Regions from separate parts of the Rouxiella badensis genome, predicted to be linked through region 2. Evidence: predicted binding sites of a transcription regulator. Region 2 holds the regulator's gene; the other holds the start of a gene.
What was found. Region 2 encodes PhoB, which activates phosphate uptake and scavenging genes when phosphate is short. Its sites were predicted from a motif close to CTGTCATAAAACTGNCNNAT; they were not measured.
Positions count from the first base shown of each region.

Region 1: pitA (inorganic phosphate transporter PitA) is a predicted target of PhoB. The motif match lies at 5,288-5,307, and genes of this name have one in related genera.

Region 1 is NZ_CP114062.1:4,253,691-4,260,652, reverse strand. Features, by position in the region: gene O1V65_RS19610 (PTS sugar transporter subunit IIB) at 85-387, opposite strand; gene O1V65_RS19605 (PTS sugar transporter subunit IIA) at 471-914, opposite strand; gene O1V65_RS19600 (P-loop nucleotide/nucleoside kinase family protein) at 1,142-1,723, opposite strand; gene O1V65_RS19595 (tagatose-bisphosphate aldolase) at 1,716-2,660, opposite strand; gene O1V65_RS19590 (sugar-binding transcriptional regulator) at 2,896-3,828, shown strand; gene O1V65_RS19585 (BaiN/RdsA family NAD(P)/FAD-dependent oxidoreductase) at 3,831-5,033, opposite strand; gene pitA (inorganic phosphate transporter PitA) at 5,379-6,878, shown strand.
Region 2 is NZ_CP114062.1:3,111,618-3,120,944, forward strand. Features, by position in the region: gene proY (proline-specific permease ProY) at 1-305, opposite strand, end outside; gene brnQ (branched-chain amino acid transport system II carrier protein) at 469-1,788, opposite strand; gene O1V65_RS14440 (cobalamin-independent methionine synthase II family protein) at 2,519-3,619, opposite strand; gene phoR (phosphate regulon sensor histidine kinase PhoR) at 3,928-5,247, opposite strand; gene phoB (phosphate response regulator transcription factor PhoB) at 5,334-6,023, opposite strand; gene sbcD (exonuclease subunit SbcD) at 6,244-7,482, shown strand; gene sbcC (exonuclease subunit SbcC) at 7,479-9,327, shown strand, end outside.

The DNA of each region.
Region 1 (6,962 bases), 1.1 Mb from region 2:
TCACGGTGATCGAGCTATTGGGTAAGATATTGTTCTAATAACAGGCTCTGAGTTTTTTATATCACTCTATTTTACTGTTTACTGTTAATACGCCATCAGCCCCATTTCTTGTAACACGGGCGTGAGTTTTTCTTTTATTTCTTTTTTATCCACCAGACGTTTCAGATAAATAATGGTGGCACTGATATTGTAATGCGCGAACTGTGATCTGAAATTCTCGCCGGTAAAAATAATATCGGCACGCGTAGACGTTGCGCTGGAGATATCGCAGTGAGATAAATCGGCATCAATACCGAGATCTTTCAATGCCGCTTCAATACTCATTTCACAGGCAAAGCTGCTGCCGAGACCCGCACCACATACCGCCAGAATAGATAACTTTTTCATAGGTGTTCCTTGGGTTGCCGTTAATTAATAAGACACACGTCGGATTTCCCCGATGGCATGAGTGCCAAAGGGGGAGACACTCACTAGTACTGCCGAATAGCCTGCAGTACGTCTTCTTTGCTATGGCATTGTCGTAATTTTTGCACCACCTCATCGTCACAGAACAGGTGCGACAGGCTGGCAATCATTTCTATATGTGAATCACTGTCTATGGCCGCGAGGGCGAAGACAATGTAGACCGGATCGTTATCTTCGCTATGAAACTCAACGCCTTCAGAAACAATAACCAGAGAGAGGGCGGTATGAATTACCCCTTCCTCGGGTCGAGCATGCGGCATGGCTATCCCTTCGCCCAGGACATAATAAGGGCCGATTTCTCGGTGCATATCATATATTGCCTGGAGATACCGTGGTTCAACGGCACCCGAATCGATGAGGGGTTGAACGGCTAATGCCACAGCCTGTTGCCAGTCCGGCGTATGTTCAACGATGTTAATATTACTTTCATTAATCCAGTCGGTTAACATATTACCTCTTCAAAAAATTTGTTTAAAATAAAAATGACTTACCTCAGTATTCTATTAATAAATAACAAAAACTGTGATCTACCCATTCCTATTTATCATTGATGAAAAATAATAATACGCAATTATATCTGAATTTAATGACACAGAGACTCAATGCTTACCGAGTTTTATGTCAGGCAACATTATCAAGCTTAAACGTAAAATTACGTTATATTGTGGCTCAATGATTATCGTGTGAGATTATTGTCTATCCAGCTTTTGATAGCATTAATATCAACAGGGAATTCCTGATTAGAATAATATACCGGACCTAATCCCATCGGCTGAGCTTTTCCAGCTAATATTTTTAATTCAGGAATATATTCTGCACCTAAATGTCCCGCGACACGCTCGCCTAATCGCGCCTCATAACGCGCAGCTGCGGTTTCTGCCGATACCTGGCACCAAATTTCTAAAATCTGGGTGACACCCGCCTGAGTCAGATAGTCGCTGAGCACCTCTTTGGGCTGAAAACCGAACCAGGCATCAACAATAAAAGTACTGCCCTGCGGCGCATCCGCCACGATAGACCAGATAACCTGATAACTGGCCTGCCCGAGCTTACGGTTAAACGCGCGGTCTACACCTTCGATTCGCTGGAGAAACGGATTTTTAATGCCATCAAGCGACAGCGGTAACCAGCCGGTCTTAGCAGAAAGTGCAACGGCGAGACTGCTTTTACCCGAGGCAGGGATTCCATTAACCAGAATAACCCGTTTGCCCGGCGTGCCCAGCGTATCGGCGTTAACCCCTTCTCTGCTCTCAGACATGTTCCACCTGTTCGGTTGAGGCGTTTTTACCCTTTTGGGCCGCCTTATAATATTGTTGGATGACTGCCTGTAGCTCTTTCAAGCGCGGAACCGCGACCGTTTCCAGCTTGTTTCTGGTGGTGGCGTGATCCAGAGAGATGCAGTCCTTCCACAGTGAACGTCCGGCAATCACGCCCGATGCGCCGGTACTCATGGCATCTTCAACCTGCTTAAGGAAGGTGGCGTGGTCGACCCCTGCTGACAGTACAGCCCACGGCACGTCTCCGGCAAGCTTAGTGATATCTGCACAGGCCTGCTTAGACCCCGGATACGGCAGCTTCAGCACTTTTGCACCGGCCTCGAGGCAGATTTGCGTTCCCCCGTAAATCAGTTCAGGCACCTTAGCTTTATATTCCTCGTCCGTTTCGCTATCAAGCTTATAGGTCAGGAACTCGACGACCAGCAACAAATCTTCACCGCTGAAGTCTTTAATGCATTTATGCAGGATCTCGATATTGTGACGATTAGCTTCCGGTTTGTCAGAGCGCAGATACACCATGATTTTTCCGCCGGTGGCGCCTAGCTCACGCACACGACGCGCATCAACGTCTTTAGCCAACCGCGACAGGCGATAGCCTTGCGCAGAAGTGTCCCAACCGGAGGCGTCTAGCCCGATGAGCAACGCGGTATCGCGGGCAATAATGCCATCATCGACCAACTGCGGAACCGCGCAGACAGGATCGACGAGTACGCAGGACGCTTTGCTGGCAAGATACTGGGTGATGTCGGCCTTGATCAGGCCTAACTGTTTTTCGGAGATGGAAGCCTGCTGCTGTGGGTCGCTGGCAAGCAAGGTGCGCATACCTCCGCGCTGATCGCAGGCGATAACCAGCATCGCACCGTTCTGGCCACAAATTTGCTGATAGCCACGTAATTCTGAAGTTGACAACTTTGACATGAAACTCTCCTTTGCGTGAAATTTATTACAGATTAAAAAATCTCGATTACACTGGACGCTCTGTCGTTTCCCCTGTGAGCAAGGGAGGCCGAAAATTCATGAACAATGCCGGTTTTAAAGGGTTTAACCCCTGTGTGGAACATTGCTTTATCACGGCTATTGAGCAATAATTCCTCAACCAACGCTTTGAGTGTAATTCATTACAGAAAGGAATTTCAAGCTGAAAGAGCCAATTTTGCAAGATATTGCAGCAACGCGCACATTAATGCATATGGTGGCAAAGCTGCACTACGAGTCCGATATGTCGCAGGTCGAGATTGCCCGCAAGCTGGATGTCTCGACGGCAACCATCTCTCGTCTACTGAATAAAGCCAGAGCCGCGGGCATTGTTCGTATAGAAGTCATTGGGTTATCTTCACCTGAAAACATGACGGCGGATCTTATCCAGCGCCTCGGGCTTAAACACGCCTACGTCGTCGACGCGCCCCCAAACAACGTTCTGGACTCTTTGCGCACGCCACTGGCCTCGCTGCTGTCGCAGGCAGGTCTGAGCGCGGGTTCGGTATTAGGGATAGGCTGGGGTCGTGCAGTGCGAGAGGTGACGCTGGCCGGACTGCCGCGCCTGCCGGGCGTATTGACCGTGGCGCTCAACGGCGGCATGCAGCAGGCCGCACCACATTTTCAGATAACCGAATTCGTGCGCCGAGCGGCCGAGCAGATGGAGGGAACGCCCTATTTCCTTCACGCGCCTTATATCTCCTCCCCGGAACTGCGCGAGGCGTTTCTACGCGATCCCAGCGTGCAGGAAATTATTTCACTGTGGGACAGGCTGGACGTGGCGATCGTCGGTATTGGTCTGACGCACGAACCTCGTCCGAGTGAGAGCAGCACCGCAACGCCGGGTGAACAGGCGCTCAGCCATGCCAATGGCGACGTGCTGCGCCACTACATCACCGAGTCCGGAGAGATTCTGCATTGGGAAGGTGAAGAGCGGATGATTGCCGCCTCGGTCGAACAGCTGCGCCGTACGCCGCTGACCATCGGCGTGGCCGCGACGCCAGAAAAGGCGGCGGGCATCATCGGTGCGGTGCGCTCGGGGATGATAAACTCCCTGGTCACCGACGTGAATACCGCGCAGGCCATACTCGACAGACTGCCGTTAAATTAGGCTTAAGCGCTACGCTGGTTGATCAAGTCCTGAGCACAGGCCCAGGCAGAGCTCCAGGCCCACTGGAAGTTGTAGCCACCAAGCCAGCCGGTGACATCAACCACTTCGCCGATAAAATACAGGCCCGGTACCGCGTTGGCGCCCATGGTTTTTGACGACAGCGCGCGCGTGTCGACGCCGCCCAGAGTCACTTCGGCGGTGCGATAGCCTTCGGTGCCGTTCGGCTGAACCTGCCAGTTTTGCAGTTGCTCAATCAGTGCCGCCTGCTGCGGCACATTAAGCTGCTTTAGGGTGACTTCAGGAAGCTGTCCCAGCGTTTGTAGACATTCCACCAGCCGTTTAGGCAGATGCAACGACAGCGTATTTTTGAGGCTCTGATTAGGATGATCTTGACGCTGCTGGTTAAGAAATGCGCTAAGGTCTAGGTTAGGCAGTAAGTTAACGCTCACAAACTCGCCAGGTTGCCAGTAGCTCGAAAGCTGTAAAACGGCGGGTCCAGAGAGTCCACGGTGGGTGAACAAAATACTTTCACGGAAAACAGTGCCGTCTGCCGCGGTCATCACCGCCGGAACTGAGACCCCGGAAAGCGTCTGCAAATGTTCAAGCAGCGGCTTGTGCAGGGTAAAAGGCACCAGACCGGCACGGGTGGGCAATACTTTGAGGCCAAACTGCTCGGCAAGGCGGTAACCAAACGGCGAGGCACCTAATCCTGGCATGGATAACCCCCCGCTCGCCACTACAAGTGAGCGAGTGCTCACTTCTTGACCATTCACCTGAATCGCATAGCCTTGTTCAGTTTTTTCAACCGCGCTTATCTCACTGCGCAAGCGGAAGGTGACCTTACCTTTTTGGCATTCTTGTTCGAGCAGGCTCACAATCTGTTGAGCAGAATCATCACAGAAAAGTTGACCCAGCGTTTTCTCATGCCAGGCGATGCCGTAACGGTTGACCAGATCGATAAAATCCCACTGGGTATAACGCGCCAGCGCGGATTTGCAGAAATGCGGATTTTCAGAAAGATAGGCAGCCGGTTCAGTGTGCATATTCGTGAAATTGCAGCGGCCGCCGCCGGACATCAGGATTTTACGCCCTAGCTTCTTGCCATTATCGAGCAACAGTACCTTGCAGCCGCCCTGGCCCGCCTGCGCTGCGCAAAACATTCCTGCCGCACCGGCACCAATGACTACGACGTCGTACTGTTCCACAAAAACCTCTCTCTATAACTTTCACACGTCAAAAAGTGATTACGCGTTAAAACGGCGGGGATAAATGCCAACGCTGTGCAAAAAAGCGTCAATTCAGCCTGTTGCGTGCCAGATTGTAAGCTCTGCGGCGTCTATAAGCTAGATTCTCAAACATTAATCCGCGCTGGTAAGAAAATGTTTCAGAAGAAAAACGCCTTTTAACTCAATAGGTTTCAAAGCCTTACTTTGCATACCCTTGATTTTTTACCTATCTTTAGTCAAAAAAATGTCATATTTTCCTTTTCCACTCACCCTGTTCTCGCAGATAATGCGCGGCGTTCATGTCCACAAACTGGCGTAACAATTATGCTGCATTTATTCGCCGGGTTGGATTTCCATACCGGCCTGTTATTGATTCTCGCATTGCTGTTTGTGCTGTTCTACGAAGCCATCAACGGTTTCCATGACACAGCAAACGCAGTCGCGACTGTGATTTATACGCGCGCTATGCGTTCGCAACTTGCCGTTGTGATGGCTGGCGTATTCAACTTCTTTGGCGTCATGCTTGGCGGCTTGAGCGTGGCATATGCCATCGTCCACTTGCTTCCTACTGATTTGCTGTTGAACGTGGGTTCTGCTCATGGTCTCGCTATGGTGTTTTCTATGCTATTGGCGGCGATTATCTGGAACCTGGGTACCTGGTATTTCGGCCTGCCGGCCTCCAGCTCCCATACGCTCATCGGTGCCATTATCGGCGTAGGTCTGACCAACGCGTTAATGACCCACAGCTCGATTATCGATGCCCTTAACATCCCGAAAATGATTAGCATTTTCCTGTCGTTAATTATCTCGCCTCTGGTGGGTATGATTGTCGCGGGAAGCATGATTTTCTTGCTCCGCCGTTACTGGAGCGGGAACAAAAAGCGTCAGCGCATCCATCTGACGCCGGCTGAACGTGAGAAGCAGGACGGCAAGAAAAAACCGCCATTCTGGACGCGCATTGCTCTGATCCTTTCCGCTATTGGGGTAAGTTTCTCCCACGGCGCGAACGACGGTCAGAAAGGCATTGGCCTGATTATGTTGGTATTGATTGGCGTTGCTCCTGCTGGCTTCGTATTGAATATGAACGCTACCGGTTATGACATCACCCGCACCCGTGATGCCGTGACGCATTTGCAACAGTACTATCAGCAGCATACGGATACCCTACAGCACGTGGTTGCCCTGACTCCGCTGGTACCTGCGCCGACAGACAGCAGCACTCAGACGCCCGTCGAGTTCCACTGTAATGACAGCCTTGCGCTTGAAGCACTTTCTCGTACTCAGGGAATGCTGAATAACCTGCAAAGCTACAGTGAACTCGCGCCGGAACAGCGTAGCCAGATGCGTCGCCTGCTGATGTGTGTTTCCGATACGGTAGATAAAACGGCTAAGCTGAGTGAAACCAGCGCTGCCGATAAGCGTTTCCTCAACGATTTACACGGCGATCTGCTGCAAACCGTTGAATACGCGCCTATCTGGATTATCGTTGCCGTTGCATTAGCATTGGCTCTGGGTACCATGATTGGCTGGAAACGCGTCGCGACCACCATCGGTGAGAAGATTGGCAAAAAAGGCATGACCTATGCGCAGGGTCTCTCTGCACAGGTTACTGCCGCAGTTTCTATTGGTGTGGCGAGCTACACCGGTATGCCGGTTTCAACCACCCACGTGCTCTCTTCTGCGGTTGCGGGCACCATGATAGTTGACGGCGGTGGCGTACAGAGCAAGACCATTAAGAACATCGCGCTGGCGTGGTTGCTCACCCTGCCGGTGTCGATTCTGCTCTCAGGCGTACTGTACTGGTTGGCGCTGAAGCTGATTTAACGGACTTTATGCGTAAAAAAGGCGGTGCATGTTAAGTGCGCCGCCTTTATTTTTTTGCCTCAATATTCAGACTCACTGTCGTTT
Region 2 (9,327 bases):
CCGGTGATGTAGCCAGCCAGCGGCCCCAGGTAATCCTGTGCATAGCGTGAAAACGAGCCGGTCTGGGGGTTATTCACCGACATCTCGCCCAGCGCGCGCATAATGATAAAAGCAATAATCCCGCCGACCAGATAAGCCAGCAGCACGCTTGGGCCTGCCATTTTAATAGCGTCAGCCGAGCCGTAGAACAGGCCAGTACCGATAGCCGACCCCAACGCCATAAAGCGAATATGTCGGGTGCTCAGTCCGCGTTTAAGCGAAGTTGAGGGTGTCTCAGCCGACTGTGTATCTAGAGAGTGTTGCATTCAAAAATTCCAAATCATAAAGCGCGGTCTAAAAACGAGATGATGGAGAAATTCCATCCCCCTGTGCCAACGAAAAAGCCACGGAAACAATTCCGTGGCCTAAATTGGCGAAAGCTTAATCAACGCTGTTGCCACTGATTATATGGCAGACAGTTAGCGCTCATTACTGATGCGCTGTCACTTTACGCTCACCGCACACCTTGTCGTAAACCGCAACCAGCACCAGCATCAGAATGGACGGCGGTAACCACGCCAGTCCCTGCTCTGCCAGTGGCAATTTCGTGGCCCATGCAGGCAGCATGGTGGCAAACGTTGAAGTCTTGATGCCGTCGATGATACCGAAAATCAGACTCACCAGCATTACCGGCGCGATAATACGCGACGAGCTATTCCACCAGCGCAGTGTAAAGCTCAGGACAATCAGAGCAATACACGGCGGATAAATGGCGGTCAGCACCGGAATAGAAATCTGGATCAGGTGGCTCAGACCCAGGTTTGAAACCAGCATAGAGAACAGGCCCAGAATAAATACCAGCGTCTTGTAAGACAGCGGCAGATACTGTGAGAAGAACTCGGCGCAGGCACAGGTCAGGCCAACAGCAGTGACCATACAGGCGATAAAGATAAGCGCCGCCAGGAAGAAGCTGCCGATGCCACCAAAGGTTTGCTGAACGTAGCTGTGCAGAATAACCGCACCGTTCTGCGCCTGAGGCACCAGGGAGGCGGTATTCTCACCCATTTTGAACAGGCTGAGGTATACCAGCAGCAGGCCCACACCGGCAATCAGGCCCGCCCAGATGGTGTAACGGGTCAGCAGTTTGGCGTCTTTCACGCCGCGAGAACGCGCCGCGTTAACGATAACAATGCCGAATACCAGCGCACCCAGGGTGTCCATGGTCAGATAACCGTTCACGAAACCGTTTGAGAACGGCTGGGTCTGGTAGGCTTCGGTGGCAGGCAGTGGCTGACCGGCAGGCCACAGGACGGCGGCAATACCCAGAACAGCCAGAGCAGCAATTTTCAGCGGTGCCAGAACGTGCCCAACGGTATCGAGCAGACGACCCGGATAGAGGGAGATGCCGATGACCAGCACAAAGTAAATCAGGCTGTAAACCAGCAGAGGGGTTGCACCGTCACCGGTCAGTGGAGCGATACCGACTTCAAAAGAAACGGTCGCGGTGCGCGGCGTGGCAAACAACGGCCCGACGGCCAGATAGCAGACGGTGGCCAGTAGCAGACCGGCTTTACGGCCAATTGGCGTACTCAGCGCGTCGATACCGCCACCCACGCGAGCCAGCGCGACCACGGTCATGACCGGTAGGCCCACGGCAGTAATCATAAAGCCGAATGCCGCCCACCAAACGTGGTGGCCAGCCTGCAAACCGACCATCGGTGGGAAAATGATGTTCCCCGCGCCGACGAATAAGGCAAAGGTCATAAAGCCCAGTGCCAGAATATCTTTGGTTGTTAAACGATGACTCATGATGGATGTCGTGATGCCTGTGCAAAATGAATAAAAGTGTCCGATGCTGACACTCGGCTCAAATTCCGAGGAGAATCCCTGAACCCTGGATGGCGCAAGTGGCCCAATCCAACGTACGAGAGTGAGCTGAAAACGCCTGACGATATGTTAAAAAACGACGTTATTATGCAGGGGTTGTGCGAGTGGCAGCGGCGCTAAGGTACGCTTTTATAGTGCATGAAGGCAAGTCTTGATCCCAAAAGCAGAGTCATCAACTGGATTTAAAAGGCACAACAGAGAGATTAACTGGATATAGACACAAAATCACCACATGATGCGTATGTTTTTTGAGCGACAAATGACTATTTTAAGCTTTAATGAAATGAAAAGTGCGTGAAACAACCAATTTATAGCCAATTCACGCACAATTATGCGGTGCATTCTTAACCATTACGCAACAACTCAATTTGCAATAGCCAAGTTTTTGATCTCCCTGCACTATTAAAGCGTAGACAAAGCGCAGAGATTTCGAGCTACAGCAAGGCAGCGACTAAGCTCATCCCCAGGAACTTACATCAGTAAGTGACTGGGGTGAGCGAAGGAAGCGAACGCCGCTGTAGTCCTCGCTTAAAGCGCAGAGATTTCGAGCTACAGCAAGGCAGCGACTAAGCTCATCCCCAAGAACTTACATCAGTAAGTGACTGGGGTGAGCGAAGGAAGCGAACGCCGCTGTAGCTCGAAAGATCAAGCTTTACCAAATCTTAGCGGCTAAATCGACCACTAGCTTCAGCTTATCCCACTGTTGCTTCTCGCTCAGACTGTTACCTTCTTCGGTAGAAGCGAAGCCACACTGCGGGCTCAGGCAGATCTGGTTGATGTCTAGATATTCGCTCGCTTCCTTGATACGTGCTTCCACGTCTTTCGCCTGCTCTAGCTCACCGGTTTTGGTGGTAATCAGGCCCAGTACTGCCTGCTGGTGACCCGGCTTGATGAAGCGTAGAGGCTCGAAGCCGCCTGCACGTTCGTTGTCGTATTCCAGGAAGAAACGGTCGATGTTTACGGTACCGAATAAGATTTCGGCTACCGGCTCATAACCGCCTTCGGAAATCCAGGTTGAGCGGAAGTTGCCGCGACACACATGCAGACCAATGATCAGGTCGTCAGGCTTGCCTTCAATCGCCTTGTTTAATACGCGCGCATAAGTTTTGGCCAGCACCTGCGGGTCATCACCGCGTGCCACAATCTGCTTCTTCTGATCTTCAGAGCACAGGTAGGCCCAGACGGTGTCGTCCAGCTGCAGGTAACGGCAGCCTGCGTCATAGAAGGCTTTAATCGCGTCACGGTAAACCTGCGCCAGATCTTCAAAGTAGTCTTCCAGGTTTGGATATACGTTTTTTACCGCATCGCGGTTATAACGAAAGTGCATCACGCTTGGGCTAGGAATGGTCATCTTCGCTACCGCGTCGCCGCTGATGCTTTTCAGGAAATGAAAATGCTCCAGCATTGGGTGGTCGCCAAAGGCAATCTTATCGACCACTTTGATACTGCGTGATTTAGTCTGCACGCCGTTGAACTGAATCCCCTGCTCTGCATCATAACCTTCAACGCCCTGCAGGCCTTCGAAGAAGTCAAAGTGCCACCACGCACGGCGGAATTCGCCGTCAGTGACCACTTGCAGACCGGCTTCGCGCTGCTGTTCTACCACACGACGGATTTCGGTGTCTTCCACCGCACGCAGCTGCTGCGCATCGATTTCACCGTCTTTGAACTGCTGACGGGCTTTTTTCAGTGCTTCCGGACGCAGGAAGCTACCAACAACTTCGGCACGATAGACTGGGTTTGGCTGTGACATTTTCAACTCCTGACAAACGCCTCGGCGCGTTACGCCGCTGCAATTAATTAAAGGGTAGCCCAAGGTCAAAGCGAGTTAGTTCACAATGTGAATAGTTACTTTGAGTGATATATAGACTTCTGGATGTCTAAACGGCTTAAAGGCTATGCTGCCATGAATAGTCTTCATCACAAAACGAGTAATTTTCACATCACTTGAAAAATATTCATGATCACGTGTGATGATTTCATTTTGAATGAAATCGACGAGGCATTTTGCGGGAGAGTGAAAAAGAAAACGGGCCATCAAAGGACCGTTTAAGGGAAGCGTCAGTGCTTAACACGCTGGTTCTCAGCGGGTGCGTTAGTGACTATCAGCCGGTTAGGCAGCGTGAACATAAAGCGGGTACCGACACCGACCTCACTGTCAATATCCAGACGGGAATGATGATGGCTCAGTGCGTGCTTCACGATAGCCAGCCCGAGGCCGCTGCCACCGGTCTGACGCGAACGCGCCTTGTCTACCCGATAGAATCGCTCGGTGAGACGCGGAATATGCTGCGGAGCAATGCCCGGCCCGTTGTCACTGACCTGAAACTGTGCGCCCTGCGCCGTCTGCTGCCAGCTCACCTCAATGCGCGTGCCGGGCGGCGTATGGTTCACCGAGTTATACACCAGATTCGATACCGCACTGCGCAGCTGCTCGTCGTTGCCAAACACCTTGAGATGTTCGTTAATCTTGAACACGATTTCGTGGCGTCCAGCGCTCAGCGCAGCAACCTCGTGCTCCAGCATGCCCAGCATGCCCGGGATATCGACTTTTTCCTGTAGATCGATATTAGTGGCAGCCTCGATGCGCGACAGCGTCAGCAGCTGTTTGACCAAACCGTCCATCCGCCGCGTCTGCTCCTGCATGGTGTCCAGTGCCTTGCTGCGGAAAGGCTCCTCCAGCGTGGAATCGTCCATCATCTCCAGATAGCCCTGCAAGACGGTCAACGGTGTGCGCAGCTCGTGGCTCACGTTGGCGAAGAAGTTGCGTCGGGCCCCTTCAAGCTGGCGCATTTGCGTCACGTCGCGAGCCACCATTAGCAGTTGTCCTTCCGAATACGGCATGATTCGAAACTCGACGTAGTGCTCATTATTAAGGTGCAGCGTCAGCGGGCGGGTAAAATCTCGACTCTGCACCCAAACACGCAGTTCAGGATAGCGCAGCAGGTTAAACAGGTGCTGGCCGTTGTCTTCCGGCCAGCGGAAGCCCAGAAGCTCCTGAGCCAGGCCGTTACACCAGAAAATATTGCCCTCTTCGGTGGTCAATACCACGGCATCAGGGAGCGATTCCGCCCCGCTGCGAAAACGTTTAATCAACAGCGCCAGCTCGCGTCGCCGGCGGCGATTTCGCATCTGCATCTGATTAAGGCCATAGAACAGCGGTTCCCAGCTCCATAGTCCACTAGGAGGGGTAATGCTGCGATCGAGCCACAGCCAGTGGGAAAGCTTTAGTTGGTTAAAATAGTTCCAACCCAGCGCCGCCAGCACGGAAGCCAGCAGCAGCCAGGGCAGATAACCAATAAAAATGGCGAGGATAAGCGCAGGACAGCAGAACATAAATAGTTCACCAGCCAGACGCCTCCAGGATAATCGTTCTAACACACAGTATCTCCGCTGTGAGTGATAGAGATGCCTACCCAATATCTTTCATGTTGCCTGCGCATCTGCAACATGAAAGATGAAGGGTATTAGTAGCGAGTCGAGAACCTGTAGCCTGTTCCGCGAACCGTCTGGATCATGCGGTCGTGCCCACTGGTTTCCAACGCTTTACGCAGGCGACGGATATGCACATCAACCGTGCGATCCTCTACATAAACGTTAGTGCCCCAGACGTTATTGAGCAACTGTTCACGGCTATAGACGCGCTCAGAGTGCGTCATGAAGAAGTGCAGCAGTTTGAATTCGGTTGGGCCCATGTCCAACGCCAGCTCGTTCGCCATAACGCGATGCGAGGATGGGTCAAGGCTAAGGCCTTGCATATCAATGACTTCCTCGACCGCCATCGGAGAGATGCGGCGCATAACGGCCTTAATACGGGCCACCAGCTCTTTGGGAGAGAAGGGTTTGGTAATGTAATCATCGGCGCCGACTTCGAGCCCACGCACACGGTCTTCCTCTTCACCTCTTGCTGTGAGCATCATCACCGGAATATCTCGGGTCAGCGCTTCGCGTTTAAGGTGTTTGATAAACTGAATGCCTGACCCACCGGGCAACATCCAATCCAGCAAAATTAACTCAGGGTAAGGTTCAATCAGACGATTGACCGCCGAGTCGAAATCTTCAGCTTCAATGGCCTGATAACCATTCTGCTCAAGCACAAAACAAACCATTTCACGGATCGGTGCTTCGTCTTCCACAACTAATATGCGTCTAGCCATTTTGATAGCCTGCCAAATAAGTTAGCGAACTTAATTTTGATTTCGGGCGTCATTATGCGTCACTTTTGTGACAGATTTATGAAAAGAATTTACGCTGCGTTTAAGTGTAGCCAAGGCGTTATTTTTGACCCAGGCATTTGTCATTGAAAAGGTTTTTCGGCGACAGCCACTACCCTCGGCGTTTATACTTATCGCCTGTTACCGCCACCGCGAGCCCCCCATGCGACTCATTCATACCTCTGACTGGCACCTCGGTCAGTACTTCTTTACCAAAAGCCGCGCTCCCGAACATCAGGCCTTTCTCAACTGGCTGATTGAACAGGTTGAACAACATCAAATAGATGCGGTGGTGGTCGCGGGGGATATTTTCGATACCGGCTCGCCGCCAAGCTACGCGCGCGAGTTGTATAACCGCTTTGTGGTCGACCTTCAGCGCACAGGCTGTCAGCTCATCGTCCTGGCAGGGAATCACGATTCCGTCGCCACCTTAAATGAATCGCGCGAGCTGCTTTCCTGCCTGAATACCCAGGTGATTGCCACCGTCGGCGAAGATCTGTCGCGTCAGGTGCTGACCCTGAAAAATCGCCAGGGGCAACCGGGGGCGATACTTTGCGCTATCCCGTTCCTGCGCCCGCGTGACCTGCTTTCAAGCCAGGCCGGACAGTCCGGCAACGAGAAACAGCTGGCGTTGCAGGAGGCCATCGCCGCGCACTATGCCTCGCTTTATCAGGCGGCCTGTGACAGGCGCGATGAGCTCGGCGGCGCCCTGCCGATTATCGCCACCGGGCACCTGACTACCGTGGGCGTCAGCACCTCCGACTCGGTGCGCGACATTTACATCGGTACGCTCGATGCATTCCCCGCGCAGGCCTTCCCGCCGGTCGACTACGTTGCGCTCGGGCACATCCACAAGGCGCAAAAAATTGCCAAAACTGAGCATATTCGCTACAGCGGCTCACCGATTCCGCTCAGTTTCGATGAAGCCAGCAATGAAAAGAGCGTTTACCTGCTCGATTTCACCGCCGAGAAGCTCAACGCCGTCGAGACGCTGGTTATTCCTCGCTCACAGCCGATGGAAATTATCAAAGGGACGCTGGCCGAAATCGAAAAACAGCTGCTGCCGTATGCCGGCCTCGAGAACGGGAAAGTGGTCTGGCTGGATATCGAGGTCGCGACACAGGACTATCTCAGCGACATTCAGCGGCGGGTGCAGCAGCTTACCGACCCGCTGCCGGTCGAAGTCGTACTGCTGCGGCGCAGCAAGGAGCAGCGCTTGCTGGGCCTGCAACAACAAGAGAAAGAGACCTTGAAAGAGTTGAGCGTTACCGAAGTCTTTGAACGGCGTCTGGCGCAGGAAAATGCTCCCGAAGAGGGTCGCCAGCAGCGCATCCGCACGCTGTTTTCTCAGGTGCTTGAACAGGTTGAGAGCGGTCATTCTGCGGAGGACGTCGCGCCGTGAAAATCCTCAGTCTGCGCCTAAAAAACCTCAACTCGCTGGAAGGTGAGTGGAAAATCGATTTCACCGCCGAACCCTTTGCCAGCAACGGTCTGTTTGCTATTACCGGCCCGACCGGGGCGGGGAAAACCACCCTGCTCGACGCCATCTGTCTGGCACTTTACCACCAGACGCCGCGCCTTGACGTCTCGCCGAGCCAAAATGAGCTGATGACCCGCCACACCGCCGAATCGCTGGCGGAGGTGGAGTTTGAGGTCAAGGGCGTTGGCTATCGGGCGTTCTGGAGCCAGCGCCGCGCGGGGAATTCTCCGACCGGCAACCTACAGGCCCCCAAGGTCGAACTCGCGCAGTTGGCCGACGGCAAGATATTGGCTGATAAGGTCCGCGACAAGCTGCCGGCTATCGCCGAATTGACCGGCCTCGACTTCGGCCGTTTCACCAAATCAATGATGCTCTCGCAGGGTCAGTTCGCCGCGTTTCTTAATGCCAAGGCCAACGAGCGCGCAGAACTGCTTGAAGAGCTGACCGGCACCGAGATTTACGGACGCCTGTCGGCTCAGGTTTTCGAGCGTCACAAGCAGGCAAAAGTCGAGCTAGACCTGCTGCACCAACGCGCCGCAGGTATCGAACTGTTGAACGACGAGCAGCGCCAGCAGCGGGAGCAGGAACTCGCGCAGTTGGGCCTGCAGGAAACCGAATTGAGTCAGCAAACGGCACTGCAACAGCACGGCCTGAACTGGTTGCAGCAATGGCAAAGTAACCAGCAAAAGCAGCAACAGTACCGCCAGCATGTTGCCGACGTGGCGCAGCAAAAACAGCAGGCACAGCCGCAGCTCGAGCAGCTTGCCCGCAGTGAACCGGCCGAAAAGCTCCGCCCGTTGCTCAACGAACGGTCGCGCTGTCAACAGCAGCAGACCGAGTTACAGCGTCAGATAACGCAGCTGAGTGAACGGCAACAACAGCTGCAACAGGCGAAAAACCCGCTCACTCAGGCGCTGGGTCAGGCGCTAGAGAACCAGCAACAGCAGGCCGCCGAGAAGCAGCGTCAGGAAGAGCTGATTGAGCAACAGGTTCAACCGCTGGACGTCAAAATAGAGGCTTTACAGGCGAAGCTAAACGAGGACCGCGAGTCTCATCTTAAGCAGCAAAATCAGCTGCATGCGTTGAACGAGTCGCGGAAAAAGTGGGTGTCCGAGCAGGCGGCGTCGGCGGAAAAAACCCGTCAGTTTCAGGCCACTGAAGAAGCACTCAAGGCCGCGTTAAACACCCAGACTCAGCAGCACAGCGTGCTCGAGGCTCAGTCTCCACAGGCCACTTTGCGCAGCCAACAGGCAGAGCTTGCCAGGCTGCGTCCGGTGCGCCTGCAACTTTCAACCCTACAGCCACTCTATCAACAACTGTCGCAGCGTATCGAAAGGCAGCGGCAGGAGTACGCGGCGCGCCAGAACGAACTGACCGAGTCAGAAAAGCAGCTTAGCGATGCACGCGAACAGTATAAAAAGCAGAAACAGCATCTCAACGATGTAGAAAAACTGCTGGCACAGGAGCAGCTGATTGTTAGCCTTGAAGCGGAACGCGCACGGCTACAAACCGGCTGTCCGTGCCCGCTGTGTGGCTCGACGACGCATCCGGCCATCGAGGCCTATCAGGCAGTCAGTCCCTCCGAAACTGCGCTGCGCGTACAGAAAATGCGTGAAGAAACCGACAGACTGCAGACCACCGGCACACAGCTGCGCACGCGCACCGAAGGACTGCTTGAGCAGCAAAAACGGCTACAAAGCGCCCTGCAACAGGACGAAAAACAGCAGGCTGAATATCTCGAACAGTGGCAGCAGGCCTGCGGATCAC